Regions from separate parts of the Atlantibacter sp. MEI4A-1023 genome, predicted to be linked through region 1. Evidence: predicted binding sites of a transcription regulator. Region 1 holds the regulator's gene; the other holds the start of a gene.

Region 1 (4,425 bases):
GCCAGCCCGACCGATGCAATCATTGCGCCCATCACCGGCACCATGCTGAACCCTAACCCCGCCTGGATCACCGCGCCGCCTGCCGCCGCGCCCAGCGCATTGCCCAGGTTAAACGCCCCGATATTTACCGATGACGACAGTCCCGGCGCTTCGCTGGCAACGCGCATCACGCGCATCTGCAACGGCGGCACCACCGCAAAGGTCGCCGCGCCCCATACCACCATGCTCAGCGCCGCGCCAAATTCACTGCGCGCCAGCCACGGAATAGCGGCCATAATCACGATCAGCAGCAATAAAAAGCCTTTCAGGGTGCCGGTCACGGATTTATCCGCCAGTCGGCCACCCAGCCAGTTGCCAAGGGAGAAACCGACGCCAATCAGCACCAGCATCGCGGTAACGAACAGCGGCGTCGCGTGGGTAACATGCTGCAATACCGGGGAAATATAGGTATACAGCGTAAACATCGCCCCCGCGCCTAAGACGGTGGTTAACAGTGCGCTGACCACCTGCGGACGCATCAGTACCGACAACTCTTTTTTCACGTCCGGGCGTTCGCCTGCGCCGCCTTTCGGCAGCGAGAACCACAGGCTAACCATAGAAATCACGCCGAGGCCCGCCGTCGCCAGGAACGACATCCGCCAGCCGATGGTCTCGCCGAGCCACGTGGCAGCAGGCACGCCGCCGATATTGGCAATCGTCAGGCCCATAAACATCGTGGCGACCGCGCTGGCCTGTTTATGTTTCGGCACTACGCTTGCCGCGACCACCGACCCCAGGCCAAAAAACGCGCCGTGGTTCAGGCTGGTGATAATGCGTGAGATCATTAAAGTGGCGTAATCCGGCGCGATGGCAGAAAGCACATTGCCGAGAGTGAAAATCGCCATCAGGAAGATCAGCGCGCTGCGCCGTGCACGATGAGACAAAAGCAGCGTCATCAGCGGCGCGCCAACCATCACCCCTACCGCATAGGCGCTGATGAGCATTCCGGCAGCAGGGATCGAGACATCGACACCTTTTGCGATGACCGGCAACAGCCCCATCGGTGAAAACTCAGTCGTGCCGATCCCAAACGCGCCGATAGCCAGCGCCAGCAACGGATAATTTATTTTCATTGGTGAATTCCAGAAATCGTGTCGCTTCACGTGTGTTTACTACACGGCGACTTGTAGCAAAAAAGAAGCAAAGAGTGACATTTGTCACATCAGAAAGGAAGTAACCATTTTGGCAAAAGATTTTTGCGCAAATGTGAATAATGAGGTGAAACAGAAGCGGGAGTCAGGAAATCGAACCAAACACCAAAAAATAGCCATTTTCTGGTGTTTGTTATTGCCAAACGCGGTCGAAATGTAATTTCTGTTTAGTTCAGTACCGCAACTAAACCGGTTGCCACAATCAGTCCCAGCACGATAACGGTCGTCACCAGAGAAAATTTCAGGTCTGTGCTCATTTTTGCTCTCCTTGTTACCCACATTAAAAGTGTGTGCAGATCATTTTTGCATAAATTCAGACAAAATTACCACGGGATTTAAGCTGATATGCGTTTTCCCTCTTCCCCTTTTGCGCAAGATCAGACAAAATCCGTCGCTACCTTATTTTTCACCAGCCATTGACCCCCTCCTTTTAATGTCGCAATCCCCGACATACTGCAACCGAAATGTTGCGGACCGAGGTTGGCATAGGCAAACGTTTAACCTGTGATGAACAGGGGCTCGGAGAGGGTCTGGAGTAACAAGAATGGCAACAATAAAAGATGTCGCTAAACGCGCAAACGTTTCCACTACAACTGTGTCGCATGTGATTAACAAAACCCGCTTTGTTGCGGAAGAAACACGCAACGCAGTTTGGGCAGCCATCAAGGAATTGCACTATTCCCCGAGCGCCGTGGCGCGCAGTTTAAAAGTTAATCACACCAAATCTATCGGTTTGCTGGCGACCAGCAGCGAAGCGCCCTATTTTGCTGAAATTATCGAAGCCGTGGAAAACAGTTGTTTCACCAAAGGCTATACGCTGATCCTCGGTAACGCCCATAACAACCAGGAAAAACAGCGCGCCTATCTGTCGATGATGGCGCAAAAGCGCGTCGACGGTTTACTGGTGATGTGCTCCGAATACCCGGAATCCCTGCTGTCGATGCTGGAAGAGTATCGCCATATTCCGATGGTGGTGATGGACTGGGGCGAATCCAAAGCCGACTTCACCGACTCGGTGATCGATAACGCCTTCCAGGGCGGTTATATGGCCGGGCGCTACCTGATTGAGCGCGGCCACCGCGAAATCGGCGTGATCCCCGGTCCGCTGGAACGTAACACCGGCGCGGGCCGTCTGGCCGGTTTCCTGAAAGCGCTGGAAGAAGTGCAAATCAGCGTGCCGGAAAACTGGATTGTGCAGGGTGATTTCGAGCCGGAATCCGGCTATCGCGCCATGCAGCAGATCCTTTCCCAGCAGCCGCGCCCTACCGCCGTGTTCTGCGGCGGCGACGTGATGGCGATGGGCGCGATTTGCGCCGCCGATGAGATGGGCCTGCGGGTGCCGCAGGATATTTCGGTGATCGGTTATGACAATGTGCGCAACGCGCGCTATTTCAGCCCGGCGCTGACGACCATTCATCAGCCGAAAGATTCCCTGGGCGAAACCGCGTTTAATATGCTGCTCGACCGCATCGTGAATAAGCGCGAAGAGTCACAAACCATCGAAGTGCATCCGCGTCTGATTGAGCGCCGCTCCGTCGCAGACGGTCCGTTCCGCGACTACCGCCGTTAATCCTCCCGGAGCCGGTTATTCCGGCTCCATCAACCACTCCCGGTTCAGCGTTTCGCTATCGCCCAGATAATCCAGCAGCCACAGCAGCGCAGGTGAAGTATCGGTTTGTTTCCAGGTGAGGCAGCACGGGGAGTCCGGGAACGGGTCGTCCAGTTCCAGCTTTTTCCAGTGCCCTGCCACTACCGGGTCGTGCGCCACATGCGCAGGCACCATGCCGACGCACAAGCCGTTGTTTAAACACGCCACCGCTGTCGCCCAGTCTGGCACCACCACGCGGCGCTGATTATCCAGCAGCCAGGTGGTGCGCTTGGGCAATGAGCGCGAGGTATCTTCCAGTACCAGCGACGGCCACTGGCGCAGTTGGTCATCGCTGAGCGGTGTCTGTTCCGCCGCCAGCGGATGGCTGGCGCTCACCACACACTGCCAGCTTAGCGGCCCCATATCGCGAAACGCGAACCGTCCGCCCACCGGGATCGCCTGGGTCGCGCCAATCGCCAGCTCGACGCGCCCGTCCGACAGCGCATCCCACACGCCGTTAAACACTTCCTGGGCGACAATCAGTTCCACATCGTCGAAATGACGATAGAAATCAAGGATTAGCTGGCGGGTACGCGCCGGTTTGACGATATTATCCACCGCAATAGAGAGCTGCCCGCGCCAGCCGTTGGCGATCTGCTGGCACTGCTGGCGCGTGACCATCATTTTTCTGATAACAGAACGGCCCTCTTTTAAAAACCACGCCCCGGCAGGCGTTAGCTCCACTTCCCGGTGACGGCGGATAAATAGCGGAACCGCCAGCCATTCTTCCAGTTGTTTAACGGTATAGCTCACCGCCGACGGCACCCGGTGCAGTTCCTGCGCCGCCGCGCTGAAGCTGCCGTTACGCGCCACCGCATCAACCACTTCCAGTGAATATTCAGACCACATGTTCTGCCTGCAAAAAATTTGAAAGGAACGTGCAAATATTAACGTTTCACAAGGACGATTGCACTTTTGTACACTCCTGCGTCCGTAATAAGCGTTATCAGATCAAAAAAGAAGAGAATTACCATGCGTCCTTCACGAGGTTTTTTAGTCTGGCTGGCAGGGTTAAGCGTTCTGGGCTTCCTGGCTACCGATATGTATTTACCGGCGTTTGCCGCCATTCAGCAGGATTTGGGCACAGAGGCCTCTGCCGTTAGCGCCAGCCTGAGTTTATTCCTGGCCGGGTTTGCCGTTGCGCAACTGGCGTGGGGCCCGTTATCCGATCGCTATGGCCGTAAGCCGATTTTACTGGCGGGCCTGGGCATATTCGCCGTGGGCTGTCTCGGCATGCTGTGGGTAGACAATACCGCCATGCTGCTGGCGCTGCGCTTTGTCCAGGCGGTAGGCGTCTGTGCCGCTGCCGTAACCTGGCAGGCGCTGGTCACCGATTATTATCCCGCGACCCGCACCAACCGCATTTTCGCCACCATTATGCCGCTGGTCGCGCTGTCGCCTGCTCTCGCCCCGCTGTTAGGCAGCTGGCTGCTGCATCATTTTGACTGGAAAGTGATTTTCCTGGTGCTGTTTGCCGTCACCCTAGTCTTGATGATCCCGGCGCTGCGCCTGAAACCGCGTGCGCCGGCGCACCATGCCGACGCGCCGTCGCTCAGCTTCATGACGTTGCTGCGTTCCAAAACCTAC
Region 2 (4,425 bases), 1.8 Mb from region 1:
GTCGCGGTTTTCCAACTGGTCGAGGGTCTGGGTCATGAGCGAGGGTTCCTGAAACGTGCAGTGAATCGGTTGGTAACGGGTGGTACTCGAAAAATTATTCACGTTGCAGAAGCCAGCGCCCCTGCAACATGAAGGATGACGCGTATTTATTCGTCTTCTAACAGGGCTTCGTAACCAGCCGCATCCAGTAATGCTTCAACTTCGGATTCGTCGCTGGCTTTGATACGGAAAATCCAGCCTGCGCCATACGGCTCGCTGTTCACCTGCTCAGGTGAATCGCTCAGGGCGTCGTTTACCGCAACGATTTCACCGCTGATTGGCGCATAAATGTCGGATGCCGCTTTCACGGATTCCGCCACCGCGCAGTCATCGCCCGCGCTTACGGTTGCGCCAACGTCCGGCAGATCGACAAATACCATGTCGCCCAGCAGTTCCTGCGCATGTTCGGTAATCCCAACGGTGTAAGACCCGTCCGCTTCTTTACGCAGCCACTCATGCTCTTTGCTGTATTTCAGTTCACCTGGCACATTGCTCATTTCTTTTTCTCCGAATAACGAAACAGTTACTGAACGACCGGCTTACCGGCGCGAACAAAAATCGGTTTGGTGACCATAACCGGCATTTCGCGGTTACGGATCTGCACGATGGCGGTGTCGCCAATCCCGGCGGGAACGCGCGCCAGCGCAATGCTGTAGCCCAGGGTCGGTGAGAACGATCCGCTGGTGATCTTGCCTTCCTGCACGTTGCCCTGCGCATCGGTGAAACGCACCGGCAGGTCATTACGCAGTACGCCTTTCTCTTTCATGATCAGGCCAACCAGTTGGTCGGTGCCTTTTTCGCGCTGGGATTCCAGCGCTTCGCGGCCGATAAAATCACGATCTTCCGGCTGCCAGGCAATCGTCCAGCCCATATTGGCTTCCAGCGGGGAAACGCCTTCGTCCATCTCCTGACCGTACAGATTCATACCCGCTTCCAGGCGCAGCGTATCGCGCGCGCCAAGCCCGCACGGCTTCACGCCTGCCTCAACTAACTGGCTCCAGAAAGAGACCGCTTTTTCTACCGGCATCGCGATTTCATAACCCGCTTCGCCGGTGTAGCCGGTGGTGGCGATAAACACATCACCGGACTGCACGCCAAAGAACGGCTTCATGCCGTCCACGGCCTGGCGTTGTTCATCAGTAAACAGGGTAGCGGCTTTCTGTTTCGCCTGCGGGCCCTGAACGGCAATCAGCGCCAGGTCATCGCGAACGGTGATGTCGATGGCATACGGTTCGGCGTGCTGGGTGATCCAGGCGAGGTCTTTTTCACGGGTGGCAGAGTTAACAACGAGGCGGAAATAATCTTCAGTGAGGAAATAAACAATCAGGTCGTCAATCACGCCGCCGGAAGCATTGAGCATCCCGCTGTACAGCGCTTTACCCGGCTGGGTAAGCTTCGCCACGTCGTTTGCCAGCAGATAGCGCAGAAACTCGCGGGTGCGATCGCCATGCAGGTCGACGATGGTCATATGGGATACATCGAACATTCCGGCATCGTTGCGCACCGCGTGGTGCTCATCGATCTGCGAGCCGTAGTGCAGCGGCATCATCCAGCCATGGAAATCCACCATGCGCGCGCCGCAGAGCGTGTGTTGTTCGAACAAAGGAGTCTGTTGAGCCATCTTTTCCTCTTTCAGTCAGCAGAGGCCTGTTGCCTCTTTACTACTGGACGAAACCCGGCGTCGGCATCATTCCCGCCGCCGACGCAAACGTTACCTTTGGCCTGACGTTACCATCTAACGCCGGGACAAACCACACGCGAAAATGGGTCATTACATTAGCTTATGACCAAAATGGGAAAAGAAGGCTACAGTGGAATTCACTGGAAAAATGCGAATACAGACACATAAACGCAACATAAAGGGGAATGATTTTTTACGAGGAAGCATTTACGTCGGAAATTCGGATGAAATCGCTAAAAGCGAAAAATCGCCACATTAATAAAACTAATTCGAAAAATCCGGTCAAATTAGAATAATTCAAATGAGGAGAAGCTTCCCTTCTCAGTGCCTGAAAAGGGAAGTGTGATCGAGTTAACGTAACCAGTCAGGCAGGTCGTTGAGGCCCATCGCCTCACGAATAAGCTGCGGTTTGACGCCCGGCAATTTATCCGCCAGCTTCAGCCCCACATCGCGCAGCAGTTTTTTGGCCGGATGGCTCCCGGCAAACAGTTCGCGAAACCCCTGCATACTCGCCAGCATTACCGCCGCGCTGTGCTTGCGGCTGCGTTCGTAGCGGCGCAGGTAGAGGTGCTGCCCGATATCTTTGCCCTGCTTGTGCAGACGGCGGATCTCGGCAATCAGTTCTGCCGCATCCATAAAGCCGAGGTTGACGCCCTGTCCGGCGAGCGGATGAATGGTGTGTGCCGCGTCGCCCACCAGCGCCAGACGATGGGCGGCGAACTGGCGGGCATAGCGCCCGGTCAACGGATAGATTTGACGCTCGCTTTCCAATGAACACAGGCCGAGCCGGTTATCAAAGGCGATGCACAGTTCCTGGTTAAAGGTCTCAACATCGCACTGCTGTAACCGCTCCGCCTCTTTCGGCGACAGTGACCAGACGATGGAGCACAGGTTCGGATCGGGTAAGGGCAGGAATGCCAGAATGCCTTCACCATGAAAAATCTGCCGCGCCACCGCGCCGTGCGGCTCTGCGGTGCGGATCGTCGCTACCAGCGCCTGATGCCCGTAATCCCAGAACGTCAGCGGAATATCCGCGCGGTTGCGTAGCCACGAGTTCGCGCCATCCGCTCCCACCACCAGCCGCGCCGTCAGCATGGTGCCGTCCTGCAACGTCAGAAAGGCTTCATTTTCACCGAATGCCACCTGTTGTAGCTGCGACGGGGCAATTAGCGTGATGTCTGCGTTACGGGAGGCTTTCTCCCACAGCGCCTGATGGACCACACTGTTTTCGATGATATGGCCGAGGTGGCTGAAGCCCATGCTTTTATCGTCGAACGCGATGCGTCCAAAGCTGTCTTTGTCCCACACTTCCATGCCGTGATAACGGCTGACGCGCTGTTCCAGAATGGCTTGCCAGACGCCGAGCTTTTCCAGCAGTTTTTCGCTGGCCGCGTTAATGGCGGATACCCGCAGCGCAAAAGGCGCATCCGCCGCCAGCGGTTGCGGTTGCTGCTGCTCAAGCACCGCGACGCGCAGGCCGCTGCCCTGCAATCCGCACGCCAGTGCCAGCCCGACCATTCCGCCGCCTACAATCGCCACATCTACGCTTTGCACATTTTTCTCCTTAGCGCGCAACCCAACCCAGGGTCCGCCTGGCCAGCGCATCGCGCGCTGGCGTGAATATCTCAACGCCCATCAGCCCTAAATTTCGCCCCACCACCAGCGGCGACCAGTGATTGGCAAACAGATGCACCAGCCCGTCGGTTACGCCTACGGTGGCGTCGCGATCCGGCTCGCGCTGGCACTGCCAGCCGTTGAGTACCGCGAAGGCGCCCACATCCTGCCCCGCTTGCCAGGCCGCCGCCACGTTTTCCGCCAGAGTGATCACATCGCGCATACCGAGGTTAAACCCCTGCCCGGCAATGGGATGCAGCGTTTGGGAGGCATTGCCCACCAGCGCGACGCGATGGGATACCGACGATTCGGCACGGCTTAGCACCAGCGGATAGGCGCTTCTGGCCCCTGCATGGGTAATGCGGCCTAACCGCCAGCCGAACGCTTTCTGCAATTCATCGCAGAACCGCGCATCGCTCCAGTCCAGCACCTGCTGGTTTTCCAGCGAATGGCACCACACCAGCGAACAGCGCCCCTGGGTCATCGGCAATACCGCCAGCGGCCCATTTTCGGTAAAGCGCTCGAACGCGCGGCCACGGTGCGGCTGCGCGGTGGTGACGTTGGCGATGACCGCCAGCTGTTGATAAGGAATATTTTGCCAGCGGATGCCGCACTGCTCGCCGATAGCGGACCGCGAACCGTCTGCCGCTACCAACAGCGCCCCGCGGATCTGCTGGCCGTTGGACAGGGTGACGTCAACATGTTGTTCGTCGCGCGCGACTTTCGTCACTCTGGCCGGGCAGTGCAGCGTCACGCCACGGGCGCGTTTGAGTAAGGTAAACAGCCGCTGGCCGATTTCATGCAGCTCAACCACCTGCCCCAGCGCATCAATCTGATAATCCCGCGCGTCGATGGTGACGAACCCGGCGTGGCCTCTGTCGCTGACATGCACCGTTTCAATGGCAGTGGCGCAGTCGGCCAGATTTTGCCAGATACCGATGCGCGCCAGCTGCGCCACGGTGCCCTGGGCCAGCGCGATAGCGCGCGCATCAAACCCAGGATGTGCGGTGCTGGAAGGCGGCGTCGCCTCAACCAGATGCACCGCCAGCTTGCCCTGGGTTAAGTGGGAAATCGCCAGCGCCAGGGTCGCG

What was found. Region 1 encodes PurR, which represses purine synthesis genes. Its sites were predicted from a motif close to CANGCAAACGTTTGCNTG; they were not measured.
Region 2: a site for PurR is predicted at 1,741-1,758, ahead of gcvT (glycine cleavage system aminomethyltransferase GcvT). Genes of this name have one in related genera too.

What each region holds. Positions count from the first base shown of each region.
Region 1 is NZ_CM149568.1:2,548,978-2,553,402, forward strand. It holds gene ACVV26_RS12245 (MFS transporter) at 1-1,112, opposite strand, end outside; gene cydH (cytochrome bd-I oxidase subunit CydH) at 1,358-1,447, opposite strand; gene purR (HTH-type transcriptional repressor PurR) at 1,735-2,760, shown strand; gene punR (DNA-binding transcriptional activator PunR) at 2,776-3,687, opposite strand; gene punC (purine nucleoside transporter PunC) at 3,811-4,425, shown strand, end outside.
Region 2 is NZ_CM149568.1:780,894-785,318, reverse strand. It holds gene gcvP (aminomethyl-transferring glycine dehydrogenase) at 1-36, opposite strand, end outside; gene gcvH (glycine cleavage system protein GcvH) at 147-536, opposite strand; gene gcvT (glycine cleavage system aminomethyltransferase GcvT) at 563-1,660, opposite strand; gene ubiI (FAD-dependent 2-octaprenylphenol hydroxylase) at 2,072-3,274, opposite strand; gene ubiH (2-octaprenyl-6-methoxyphenyl hydroxylase) at 3,285-4,425, opposite strand, start outside.